Regions from separate parts of the Amycolatopsis sp. lyj-90 genome, predicted to be linked through region 2. Evidence: predicted binding sites of a transcription regulator. Region 2 holds the regulator's gene; the other holds the start of a gene.
What was found. Region 2 encodes HspR, which represses chaperone genes until heat shock. Its sites were predicted from a motif close to ANNTTGAGTNNNNNNNACTCAANNT; they were not measured.
Positions count from the first base shown of each region.

Region 1: lon (endopeptidase La) is a predicted target of HspR. The motif match lies at 3,687-3,711, and genes of this name have one in related genera.

Region 1 is NZ_JAJPWP010000010.1:58,964-65,679, reverse strand. It holds gene ACLJPX_RS33310 (putative bifunctional diguanylate cyclase/phosphodiesterase) at 1-1,454, opposite strand, end outside; gene ACLJPX_RS33305 (GNAT family N-acetyltransferase) at 1,735-2,673, shown strand; gene ACLJPX_RS33300 (SAM-dependent methyltransferase) at 2,711-3,559, shown strand; gene lon (endopeptidase La) at 3,728-6,130, shown strand; gene ACLJPX_RS33290 (alkaline phosphatase PhoX) at 6,423-6,716, shown strand, end outside.
Region 2 is NZ_JAJPWP010000005.1:89,547-96,262, forward strand. It holds gene ACLJPX_RS19675 (AfsR/SARP family transcriptional regulator) at 1-2,742, opposite strand, end outside; gene ACLJPX_RS19680 (heat shock protein transcriptional repressor HspR) at 2,894-3,325, opposite strand; gene dnaJ (molecular chaperone DnaJ) at 3,331-4,509, opposite strand; gene grpE (nucleotide exchange factor GrpE) at 4,543-5,322, opposite strand; gene dnaK (molecular chaperone DnaK) at 5,319-6,716, opposite strand, start outside.

The DNA of each region.
Region 1 (6,716 bases), on a different contig from region 2:
TCGGCCCACACGTAACCGAGGGCGTCACTGACGGTGGAGAAGACGTCGAGATCGACCCGCAGGACGACCGCGTCGACCTGTTCCCGCAACGGTTCCTTGGCGACCTGACGGAAGCCCGGCCGGTTGAGCAGGCCGGTCAGCGGATCGTGGTAGGCGTCGTGGCGCAGGGTCGCGAGGAGGCGCCGGTTGTCCAGCGACGTCGCGAGGTGGCTGGCCATCGTGCCGAGGAGCTGGATGTCGTACTTGCCGAAACCACGCCAGCGGGACAGCCTGTCGTGCGCTTCGACGACGCCGAGGAGCTGGTTCGCGCTGCGGAGCGGGACGACCAGCGCCTCTTGGGCGCCGCGATCGAGCAACGCGGAGCGGACGTCGGGATTGGCTTCGGTGATCCGGAAGTGCCGGACGTGGGCGCCGGGCAGGCGCAGCAACGGGTCGTCGGCGGCCGGGTCGACGGGTGGCAGTTCGTCGCCCGCGACGACCATCCGCATGGTGTCCTTGGGTTCCAGGCGCAGCCTGAGCACGACACGGCCGGCGGCCAGCTGGTCTTTGATGCGCTCGGCGATGGTCGCCCACTCGCGGACGTCCACACCGCCGACGAGCTCGTCGGCCCGCCCGGCGGGACGCGCGGCGGCCTGCTGACCGGATCGCGCGACCATCAGGCTGACGTCGGACAGCGCTTCCATGTCGCGCTGTTCGCGAAGCAGATCGGAGTACGCCCAGTACAACGCCGTGAGCCCGAGGAAGACGGCCAGCACGAGCGGCCAGGCCTTCGGCGTCCCGGAAATGACCAAATAGCCGGAAAGACCGACCGAAGCGTTGACGAATCCGACGACGAGGATGCGGCCGGTCAGCCGGATCGCGGTGCTGACCCGCATGCGGCGGCGCAGGACGCGGACGGCGGCGAGCGCGAGCAGCGTGCTGACCAGCGGCGCGGTCAAAGTGCCTGCCAGCGCGGCGATCCAGGTCATGTCCTGCGCGCCGGAGGCCTGTTTCACCAGTCCTGCCACGGCGAACGCGCCGGTGATCTCCAGCAGGAACGCGCCGGCGTTGTAGAGCACCCTGCCCGCGACCTTGCGGGCCAGCAAGGTTCCGATGCCCGCCGCGAGATGCGCGGCGAGGACGACTTCGAAGGGAGCGACGAAGAATCCGATGACCAGGGGAATCTCGGTGAACGAGATCGTCCAGGAGATACCGCTGCGGACGTCGACGTTGATGCCGAGTTGTTCGGCCAGGAGGAACGCGAGCGCGAGGATCGGCCCGATCCACAACAGGTCGTCCGAGGCCTCGAAGTCCAGCCAGAGGCTGACCGCGGCCGCGGCGGCGATGCCCATGGTGAGTACCGCGAAGGTGTAGACGCGGAACCGTCGCTCGTCGGTACGAGCCTCCGTAACGGCGCCTCCCTTGCCCGGTGCTGCCTGTGCGGCGCTCACGGGCCTGCCGTTCGTGTCCGGCATCCGACCTTCCTTCCCGGCTGCCCAACCGGTCTTGTCCTACCGCGACCTCGGGGACGAGGGCAATACAGTACCCCGGAGGGCGTACCCAAGTCCCATTCGAGACAGTATGAGATCACCCCAGGGTTAACAATGGGCGCGTCGCGCTGACCTGCGTGGACCAAGGGGTGAAATGGGAGCGTTATTCGCGTTCCTTCCGACTACCGGAAGTCACCTGGCGCCACGGCCGAGCCAATGTCGTGAAGTTCCCTGCGGACCCGTCAGTAGGGGCTTGAATAGTCCTATGAATAGCCACGCCATCGCCGCCGGGCATGCCGAGCGGCTCGCCACCGTGGACGCCCTGCTCCCGGAAATGCCTGCACTGGAGCCTGTCGAGGGCTCCGTGTCACTCTCCGCGACAGAAGGCGACTCGGCCGCCGCCGGATTGTCGGTACGGACTGAAGCGGGCCCGGATTCTGTTGACTCTCCGTGGCGGGCCCTCGTCGAACATCGCCTCGAAGCGCGGCTCACCGGACCCCGCCCGGAAGCGGCCCTTGACGCATTACTCACCCGATGGGATGAACATCTGAAGGCGGTCGCCCCACCTGGGGATGTCGAAACCGCGGCGACCGTGGTGCGGCCCAGCCGCGATTCGCCCGGCTCGGCCGAATTGCTGCGCCGCGGATTCGCTCCGGTGCTGGTGATCGCGGTCCGCCCGGCCGACCGGCTGGCCGTGACGGGACCGCCCGCCACTCCCGGAGTGCACATCCGGCCCGCCGAAGCCGATGATCTCGAAACCGCCGTCGGACTCGAGCTGGAATTGCAGCGCTATGACGCGCAGTTCGGTTCGGTCACTTTGCGCGAGGGTGCGGAGGAAGCGATCACCGCGGACCTGTCGAAACAGCTGGAGCGGGAAAACCCGACGCTGTGGATCGCGGAGTTGTACGGGCGTGCGCTGGGCATGGTGCGGGTGCAGTTCCCCGACGAGACCTCATGGATCGGGAACCGGGTCGCGGCCGAGCGGGTCGGCTATCTGTCCTCGCTGGCGGTGGCCGAACCGGCGCGTTCGAGCGGGGTGGGGTCGGCGCTCGCGGCGCACGCGCACCAGATCTTCGACGAGTGCGGGACCGAAGCCGTGCTGCTGCACCACGCGCTGGCCAATCCGCGCTCGACGCCGTTCTGGTACGCGCAGGGCTACCGGCCGCTCTGGACGTACTGGCAGCGGCGGCCCGCGGTGCCCTGATCCCGATAGGCTGATCTTCGACGATCAGGGGGTTTCCGTGACGAGGGAAGATGACGCGGCCCCGGTGGCGCCGACCGGGGTCGACACCGAAAAGCCGTCCGCGGCGAGGATCTACGACTGGTATCTCGGCGGGACCCACAACTGGGCGGTCGACCGCGAGTTCGCCCGCGGGCTGGAACGCCAGTGGCGGTGGGTCAAACCGGGCGCGCGGCACAACCGCGAGTTCATGAACCGTGTCGTGCGCGCGGCGCTGAACGCGGGGATCAGGCAGTTCGTCGATCTGGGTTCCGGTGTCCCGACCGCCGGGAACGTGCACGAGATCGTCGAAGAAGAGCTGGAGCCGGGCGATACGGCGAAGGTCGTGTACGTCGACTACGAGCCGGTGGCGGTGGCGCACGCGGAGCTGATCCTCGAGCGGCACGAAGCGACCGACTGGGCCGGGATCGTGCACGCCGACATGCGGCGGCCGAAGGACGTCCTGCGGCATCCGGAGACGTTGCGGCTGATCGATTTCTCGCAGCCGGTGTGCCTGATGATGATGGCCGTACTGCATTTCGCCGGGCCGCACGACGATCCGCCCGCGCTGGTCGCGACCTACCGGAACGCGCTGGCGCCGGGCAGCTGGCTGGGGCTTTCGCACATGAGCTTCGGTGGCCAGACCGGCGAGGACGCGGACGGGCTGCGCTGGATGGTCGAGCAGTACCGGAAGACGAGCAACCCGGTGTGGATGCGGGACCGCGAGGAGATCGAACCGCTCTTCGGGGAGTGGCCGTTGCTGGAACCCGGCCTCGTCCACCTGCCCGACTGGCGGCCGGTGCGAGAGCTGCGGCGGGACGAACTGGGCGCCCGGCCGTTCGCCTGGTGCGGCGTCTCGGTCCACCCCTGACGTCCGACCTTTGCGCGGTGCGCGTCGCGTTTAGCGGGCTAAACGCGACGCGTTGGGGCGCGGAGGTCGGAGGGGTGGGGTGATCGCTGACGGCGAACAGCGGGAGGAAACAAACGGGTCGATCGGAGAGTTGAGCTAGGCAGACTCAACTAACCGAGGAGTGCACAGATGACCGACAACCGCCTCCTGCCCGTCCTCCCGCTCGATGACGACGTCGTGCTGCCGGGCATGATCGTCCCGCTCGACCTCGCCGACACGGAGACGCGCGCCGCGGTGGAGTCCGCCCAGGCCAACACGCCTGCCCAGGCTTCCTTCCCGGGGATCCGCTCCGGCACCGCCGCCAAGGCCGAGGTGCTGATCGTTCCCCGCGTCCACGGCGAGTACGCCGGACTCGGCACCATCGCGACGGTCGAGCGCATCGGCCGCGTGCCCGGCGGCAAGACCGCGGTACTGCTGCGCGGTACCCGCCGCGCCGTCGTCGGCCGCATCGCCGACGGTCCCGGCGCCGCCCGCTGGGTCCACGCCGAGCCCGCCACCGAGACCACCGACGACAACTCCGCGAAGCTCGCGACCGAGTACAAGAGCGTCGTCCTGGCGATCCTCCAGCAGCGTGGCGGCTGGCAGATGATCGACGCCGTCCAGGAGGTCGAGGATCCGTCCGCGCTCGCCGACCTCGCGGGCAACTCGTCGTACCTGAACACCGAGCAGAAGCTCGAACTGCTGTCCGCGCTCGATGTTTCGACCCGCCTCGAAAAGGCTCTGGAATGGAGCCGCGAGCAGCTCGCCGAACTCGAGGTCACCGACACCATCCGCAAGGACGTCCAGGAGGGCATGGAGAAGCAGCAGAAGGAATTCCTGCTGCGCCGCCAGCTCGAAGCGATCCGCAAGGAGCTGGGCGAACTCGACGGCACCGCCAACGACGACGACTACCGCGCCCGCGTCGAGGCCGCCGAGCTGCCGGACGCCGTCAAGAAGGCCGCACTGTCCGAAGTGGACAAACTGGAGCGGACGTCGGACCAGTCCCCCGAGGGCGGCTGGATCCGCACCTGGCTGGACACCGTCCTCGAACTGCCGTGGAACAACCGCACCACCGACGTCCACGACATCGCCGCCGCGCGCGAAATCCTCGACGCGGATCACGCCGGTCTCGACGACGTGAAGGAACGCATCATCGAGTACTTGGCCGTGCGCAAGCGCCGTGCGGAGTCGGGTCTCGGGCCGGTCGGCGGACGTCGTTCGGGTGCCGTGCTCGCGCTCGCCGGTCCTCCCGGGGTCGGCAAGACCTCGCTCGGCGAGTCCGTGGCGAAGGCGATGGGCCGTGAGTTCGTCCGTGTCGCGCTCGGCGGCATCCGCGACGAGGCCGAGATCCGCGGTCACCGCCGCACCTACGTCGGCGCGCTGCCCGGCCGGATCGTCCGCGCCATCAAGGAAGCGGGCTCGATGAACCCGGTCGTGCTGCTCGACGAGATCGACAAGGTCGGCGCCGACTACCGCGGCGACCCGACGGCGGCGCTGCTGGAGGTGCTGGACCCGGAGCAGAACCACACGTTCCGCGACCACTACCTCGAAGTCGAGCTGGACCTGTCCGACGTCGTGTTCCTCGCGACGGCGAACGCGCTCGAGACCATCCCCGGTCCGCTGCTGGACCGGATGGAGCTGGTCACCCTCGACGGCTACACCGAGCACGAGAAGGTCACCATCGCCCGCGACCACCTGCTCCCCCGCGAGCTGGACCGCGCGGGCCTCGGCAAGGACGACGTCACGCTGACCGACGACGCGTTCAGCCGCATCGCCGCCGAGTACACGCGGGAAGCCGGGGTGCGCAACGCGAACCGGACCATCGCGAAGGTGCTGCGGAAGGTGGCGACCAAGGTCGCGCTGGACGAGGCCGAGTTGCCGCTGACGATCGACGCCGACGGGCTCGAGACCTACCTCGGCCGCCCTCGGCACCTTCCGGAGTCTTCGCTGCCCGCGTCGACGCAGCGCACGTCGACCCCCGGCGTGGCGACCGGACTGGCGGTGACCGGCGCCGGCGGTGACGTCCTCTACATCGAGGCGTCGCTGGCGGATCCGGAATCCGGTTCGACCGGACTGTCGCTGACCGGTCAGCTGGGCGACGTGATGAAGGAGTCGGTGCAGATCGCGCTGTCGTACCTGCGTTCGCACGGCGCGGAGCTGGAACTCCCGGTCGGTGACCTGAAGGACCGCGGCATCCACGTGCACGTCCCGGCGGGCGCGGTGCCCAAGGACGGGCCGAGCGCGGGCATCACGATGACGACCGCGCTGGCGTCCCTGCTTTCGGGCCGGGTCGTGCGGTCGGACGTCGCGATGACCGGTGAGGTGTCGCTGACCGGGCGCGTGCTGCCGATCGGCGGGGTCAAGCAGAAGCTGCTGGCCGCGCACCGGGCGGGGATGAAGACGGTGATCATCCCGCAGCGCAACGAGCCGGACCTCGACGACGTCCCGGCCGAAGTGCTGGCCCAGCTGGACGTCCACGCGGTGGCGAACGTCCGCGAAGTGCTGGACATCGCGCTGGCCCCGGCGACGGCTCCGGTCGCCCAAGCGGCGTAACGGCGCGAGGCCGAAGCCCCGGATTCTGCCCAGGATCCGGGGCCTTCGGCGTCATCACCGCGATGGCGGATGCGCTCCACTCGACCGGATACTCCTCGCCATCGACATCGCCGAACAACGCGGCGGCGCCGCTCCGCACAACGAGGGAAATAGGGCCTGGTGAAGGGTCCCTACGAAAGTTCTCCCTCACCGGTGAATACGCCGCGAATTCACCTGGAAGTCCCGTTCCGCCCGTACTCTCCGATCCGCTCCTTCCCGCACCACCACATCAGCGGATGTCTCGGAGGCACGAGTGAAGCGACGGAATTTCCTGCGCGCGGCCGTGGTCGGCGCCGGCGTCACGGCGTTCGGAAACAGGCTTTCGGGGACGGCACTGGCCGCTCCCGCGCAGAACGGTCCCAGCCCGTACGGCGCGCTCCAGGCCGCCGACGCGAACGGGATCCAGCTGCCGGCGGGATTCACCAGCCGCGTCATCGCGCGCTCCGGCCAGCAGGTCGCGAGCACCGGTTACACCTGGCACAGCGCGCCGGACGGCGGCGCGGTGTTCGCCGACGGCAGCGGCTGGATCTACGTGTCGAACTCGGAG
Region 2 (6,716 bases):
CAGCGCCAGCAGGGTTTCGGCGAGCCGGTAGAGGGCGTGCGCCGCCCGCTCCCGGATTCCCGCCGCCAGGCAGCTCTCCACGCAGGCGGTGAACCGCTCGGCCGCGGCTTCGTAGCGCTCCAGCGCCTGGTTCGCGAGGCCGAGCACGTAAAGCGCGTACCCGATCCCCGACGCGTCGCCCATTTCCCTGGCCAGGGCGAGAGCCGACTCGCAGACGGCGAGGACGTTCGCGGGGTCTCCGCCACGCAGCATGGCGTGCGCGGAGTTCAGGCTGCTGGTCACCGCTCCCGAACCGTGGCCGAGCTGCCGCGCCAGCTCGGCGGAGCGATCGAAACACCGGACGGCGAGCAGGTAGTCGTGACGGAGCTGGGCGGCCAGCCCGAGATTGTTGAGCGCCTGCCTGAGGATCACCGGATCTTCGCCCGCCGTCGCGGCGTCGACCGCGCGCCGCGCGTGCGCCTCGACGTCGGCGTGAGTGGCCGTGCGCAACGCGACGGTGCTGGCCAGGAATTCGGCCCGGCCGACGGTGCGGTGATGCTCCCGCCGTCCCGGCCCCATCGGCTCGGGGAGCCGGGCCACCGCCTTCGTCAGGTTCGCCGCCGCGATGTCCAGTCGTCTCGCGCCCGCTTCGGCGGTGAACGGGCTCATCGCGATCAGCAGGTCGACAGCGGTGCTCAGCAAGGGCGCGGTGCCGATTTCGACGCCCCTGGCGCAGGCCGACACCACGGTGTCCCCCACCGACGACGCCCACTCCCTGGCCGCCCGCAGGTCGGCGATCGGCAGTCCCGCGCCCGCGGGCGACCGCGTGCCCAGCACGTCGCCGGTCGGATCGCCCGGTACGGCGTGCGCGAAAGCGTTGCGTGCCGTGGCCACCAGCAGCGACAGCAACCGGTCGAGAGCGGCGGCCTCGTCGGCCGGATCCCGGTCACGACTGCGGCCGAAGGCGACCAGGAGTTCGTGAACGCGGAATCTGCCGGTGAAGGTGTCGTCCAGGATGGAGGCGTCCACGAGGCCCTCCAGCCGCGCTTCGGCCTCGGCCGGGTCCACGCCCAGGACCGCCGCCGCTTCCGCCAGCGTGAACTCGGCGCCGGCGACCGTGGCGAGCAGCACGAAGTCTCCGGCGAGCGGCTCGGGAAGCTGTCGATAGGCCACCTCGAAGACCGCTTCGATGGCGAGCGGTCCCGCCCGCAGTTCGGCTATCCGGCGGCGTTCGTCCCGCAGCCTCTCGACCATGGACGCGAGGGTCCAGTGAGGACGCGCCGCGAGCCGCGACGCCACGATCCGCACGGCCAGCGGGAGCAGCCCGCACGCGGTGACGAGGTCGAGCGCGCCCGCCGGTTCGGCCGCCACGCGAGGCGCGCCGACGCACTGCCGGACCAGGCCGAGCGCCTCGTCCGGGGTGAACACCTCCAGGCTGACCTGGGTGAGCAGCGGCAGCCCGTCCAGCCGCGCGCGACTGGTGATCAGCACCGCGCATCCCGGCGTACCGGGCAGCGCGTCACGGATCTGCGCGGCGTCGAAGACGTTGTCCAGCACGATGAGCATCCGGCGGCCGTCGGCCAGCGACCGCCACAACCCGCGACGCTCGGCCAGGCGTTCGGGCAGCCGGTTCGACGGCACGCCGAGCCCGGTGAGCAGCACTTCCAGCAGCTCCGGGCCGGTCAGCGGATCGCCGACCTGGTCGAGATCGCCGAGATCGGCGTGCAGCTGACCGTCCGGGTACCGCTCGCGGAGTCCGTGGGCCAGATGCACCGCGAGGCTGGTCTTGCCGACCCCGCTCATCCCGGTGATCGCCACCACCGCGGGCGTCGCCCGGTCGGCGGCGGTCAGCACCTCCCGCAGCGCGGTGAGCTGATCGGCTCGGCCGGTGAAGTCCGGCAGATCGGGAGGAAGCTGCGCCGGGATCGGCCGCCAGGCACCGGCGGGCGGTTCGGCGGGCGACGGGACGACGACCGGTGGCTCGGCGTGCGGGGCCACGTCGTCCCCGCGGAGGATGCGTTCGTGGAGTTCGACCAGTTCCGCACCGGGGTCGATCCCGTGCGCCTCCACCAGGGTCCGGCGAGCATCGTGGAAGACGCGCAACGCGTCGACCTGGCGGCCCATCCCGTAGAGCGCGCGCATCAGCAGGACGTAAAGCCGTTCCCGCATCGGGTGTTCCGCGATCATCGCCGTCAGCCGCGGCTGGACCTCGTAGTAGTGACCGAGGCGGAGCTCCGCCTCCAGGTACTGCTCGGTGAGCGCGGTGTGCAGCTCGTCCAGCCAGCTCCGGCTGTGCTCGGCGAACAGTCCCGGCACCCCGGCGAGCGGCTCGCCGGTCCACAGTCCGAGTGCCTCGGACAGCACGCTCCTGGCACGGTGCGCGTCGCCCGAAGTCAGCGCTTCTTGAGCCACCGCACCGAGTTCTTCGGCGCGGGAGGTGTCCACGGCCGAGGAGGGGACGACCAGCCGATAACCGTCACCGGCCGTCACCAGCAGCTCGTCTTCGGCTCCGGCGGTGGCGAGCAGCCGTCTCAGCCGCCAGGCGTAGGTCCGCACGGTCGAGGCGGACCGGGCGGGAATGTCCTGGTCCCACAACGTGTCCGTCAGTCTGGCCAGGGACAGCGCCGTTCCGGGGGCCAGCGCCAACGCGGCCAGCATCGCCTGCTGTTTGGGTGTCCCGACGGGGACCATCACGCCATCGGGCCGCCGCAGCCGCATCGGGCCCAGCAGAACGAATCCCACCCCAGGCCGTGCCGCCGTCATCCGCGCCGCCCCTTTCGGTCGCGACGATACACACGGACGGTGAGCGTCGGCCCGAACTCGGAGAAGGGCTGCCCGTTAGTCCCGTTCCCCTCGACTGACCGGGCAAGAAAACGATTCGGCACCTGGTCGGAACCAGGTGCCGAATCGGGGTTCAGATCCTTCTGGGCTTGGGCTTCCAGACCACCAGCGCCGTCTGCTGCCGCAGTGGGACGAGGTCCTTGCGGTACGAGGCGTGCACGGCCGCGGCCGTCTGTTCGGCGGTGAGGTACGCGGCCGTGAGTTCCTCGGTCAGTTCGGCGATCCGGTCCCGCAGGGCGTCGACCTGGTTCTCCAGCTCGATGATCCGCTTGATGCCCGCGAGATTGACACCGTCTTCCTGGGACAGTCGCTGCACTTCACGCAGCAGCGCGATGTCCCGCATGGAGTATCGGCGTCCTCCACCGGAGGTCCGGCCCGGCGACACGAGACCCTGCCGGTCGTAGGACCGGAGGGTCTGCGCGTGCAGGCCGGAAAGCTGCGCCGCCACCGAAATGACGAACACCGGGGTGTCCTCGTCCGCGCCGTGCGGCAGCCCGCCGAACATCCTGCTCACCTGCCTTCGAGAAGTTCGGTGATCTCCGGTCGTGGATCGTGGTCGGACATGGCTTCCGCGTAGGCCTCGAGGGCCTCACGGGCCTTGTCGTCCAACTTGGCCGGGATGGCCGCCTGCAGGGTGACCAGCAGGTCGCCCTGCGCGCCGTCCCGTTTGGCGATTCCCTTGCCGCGCACGCGAAGCACGCGACCGCTCGCCGTGCCTTGCGGCACCTTCAGCGAGACCTTGCCCTCGAGCGTCGGCACGGTGATCGTGCCGCCGAGGGCCAGTTCCGCGAAGGACACCGGCACGGAGATCGTCAGGTCGAGGTCCTGCCGCCCGAACACCGCGTGCGGTGCGACGTGCACGCGGACGTACAGATCGCCCGCCTGCGCGCCACCGCGGCCCGGTTCGCCCTGGCCCGCCAGCCGGATCCGCTGGTCGTCGGCGACGCCCGGCGGGATCCGCACGGTCAGGGTGCGGGTGCGGGTGGAAACGCCCTCGCCCGCGCATTCCGGACAGGGGTCGTCGATGATCGTGCCGCGGCCGCGGCAGTCGCGGCACGGCTCGGAGAACGCGAACGCGCCCTGGCTCCGGCTGACCAGTCCGCTGCCCTGACAGGTCGAACACGTCCTCGGGGAGGTCCCCGGCTTCGCGCCGTTCCCGCCGCAGGTGGAACAGGTCGCCGGGCTCGACAGCCTCAGCGGCAGGGTCGCACCCTTGACCGCTTCGGTGAAGTCGATCCGGACGTCGGTCTCGACGTCCGCGCCGCGCTGCGGCCGGTTCGCCGTGGCACCGGCCGCGGCACCGCGGCGGCCGAAGAGACCGCCGAGGATGTCGCCGAGCCCGCCGAAACCGGCCTGCTGCTGGCCACCCGCCTGACCGAAGATGTCGCCGACGTCGAAACCGCCCGCGCCACCGCCGCCACCCGGGAAGCCGAAGCCACCGGGACCACCGGAGCCGAAGAGGCGGCGTGCCTCGTCGTACTCCTTGCGCTTGGCCGTGTCGGACAGGACGCCGTACGCCTCGGAGACCGCCTTGAACTTCTTCTCCGCCTCCGCGTTGCCCGCGTTGGCGTCGGGGTGGTTCTCCTTGGCCAGCTTGCGATAGGCCTTTTTGATCTCGTCCGCGGTGGCGTCGGAGGAGACGCCCAGCTCACGGTAGAAGTCCTTACCGATCCATTCCCGTGCACTCACCGAACGTCTCCTCCTTTCACGCCGTATCGCCGATCAGCGGTCGTTCTCATCGAAGAGCTCGCCCTCGAGCGGCAGTTCGCCGCCGACGGGCGGGTCCACCGGGGCTGCCTGCGCCGCCGGTGCTCCGGCGGCACCCGGCTCGTGGTCGGTGACCCCGACCAGCGCCGCACGCAGCACACGCTCGCCGAAGCGGTAACCGCGGCGCATGACCGTGGTGACCGTCGGGCCCGCGACGTCCGGTGACGTGCTGTGCTGCACGGCCTCGTGCACGCTCGGGTCGAAGGCTTCGCCCTCGGTACCGAACGGTTCGAGACCCGACCGCTGCAGGCTCCCGACCAGCTTCTCGCCGACCGCCTTGAAGGCACCGGTCAGATCGCCGTGCTGCTCCGCGCGCTCGAGGTCGTCGAGCAGCGGGAGCAGGTCGTTGACGACCGACGCCTTCGCGCCGGTGACGACCTGCTCGCGGTCGCGATCCACGCGCTTGCGGTAGTTGGCGTACTCCGCCTGGAGACGCTGGAGGTCGGCGGTGCGCTCCGCCAGCTCCTTCTCCAGACCGGTGGCCACCGACACCGAATCGTCCACAATGGAATCCCCGAGGCCGGGCCCCGCGTGTGTCACGGGGGGCTCCGGCGCGGACTCCAGCGGCTCCACGGTGTCTTCAGCCGGGGCGGCGTGCTTCGGACCGTCCTGGGGTTCGGCGGCCGGGGCCGCCGGACGGACTTCACCGGTCAGCGGATCGATCCGCCGACGGTCCCGCACGACCACCGGTTCCTCCGGGCCCCGGCCCTCGGTTTCGTCGTAGCGTCCCGTCACTTCTTGTCCTTCTCGTCCTCTTCGACGATCTCGGCGTCGACGACGTCGTCGGCCTTGGCCTGCGAACCGGTGCCCGCGCCTGCGGTCCCGGCCGCGCCTTCACCGGCGGCGGCACCATCGGCGGCGTTGCCCGCCGCGTTGGCGTAGAGCGCCGTGCCGAGCTCCTGCGAAGCGGTGTTCAGCTTCTCGATGGACTCGCGGATCTTCGCCGAGTCGGTGCCCTTGAGCGACTCGTTGGCCTCGTCGATCGCGGACTTCACCTTGCCCTTGAGCTCCTCGGGCAGCTTGTCCTCGTTGTCCTTGACGAACTTCTCCGTCTGGTAGACGAGGGTCTCCGCCTGGTTGCGGGTCTCCGCTTCCTCGCGGCGCTGCTTGTCCTCTTCGGCGTGCGCCTCGGCGTCCTTGACCATGCGCTCGATGTCGTCCTTCGGCAGCGCGGAGCCACCGGTGATCGTCATCGACTGCTCCTTGTTCGTGCCGAGGTCCTTCGCGAGGACGTGCACGATGCCGTTGGCGTCGATGTCGAAGGTGACCTCGATCTGCGGCACGCCACGCGGGGCGGGCGGGAGACCGGTCAGCTCGAACATGCCGAGCTTCTTGTTGTGCGCGGCGATCTCGCGCTCACCCTGGAACACCTGGATCTGCACCGACGGCTGGTTGTCGTCCGCGGTGGAGAAGATCTCCGAACGCTTGGTCGGGATCGTGGTGTTGCGCTCGATGAGCTTGGTGAACACGCCGCCCTTGGTCTCGATGCCCAGCGAAAGCGGGGTCACGTCGAGCAGCAGGACGTCCTTGACCTCACCCTTGAGCACACCGGCCTGCAGTGCGGCGCCGACGGCGACGACCTCGTCCGGGTTCACGCCCTTGTTGGGCTCGCGGCCGCCGGTCAGCTCCTTGACCAGGTCCGACACGGCGGGCATGCGGGTGGAACCACCCACGAGCACGACGTGGTCGATGTCGCCGACGGCGACACCCGCGTCACGGATGACGTTGTTGAACGGCTTGCGGGTGCGCTCGAGCAGGTCCGAGGTGATCTTCTGGAACTCGGCGCGGGAAAGCTGCTCGTCGAGGAACAGCGGGTTCTTGTCCGCGTCCACGGTGATGTACGGCAGGTTGATGCCCGCGGAGTTCGAGCTGGACAGCTCGATCTTCGCCTTCTCGGCGGCCTCACGGATGCGCTGGAGCGCCATCTTGTCCTTGGTGAGGTCGATGCCACTGGAGGCCTTGAACTTGTCGACCAGCCAGGTGACGATGCGCTCGTCCCAGTCGTCACCACCGAGGTGGTTGTCACCGGAGGTCGCGCGGACCTCGACGACACCCTCGCCGATCTCCAGCAGCGAGACGTCGAACGTACCGCCACCGAGGTCGAAGACCAGAATGGTCTGTTCCTTCTC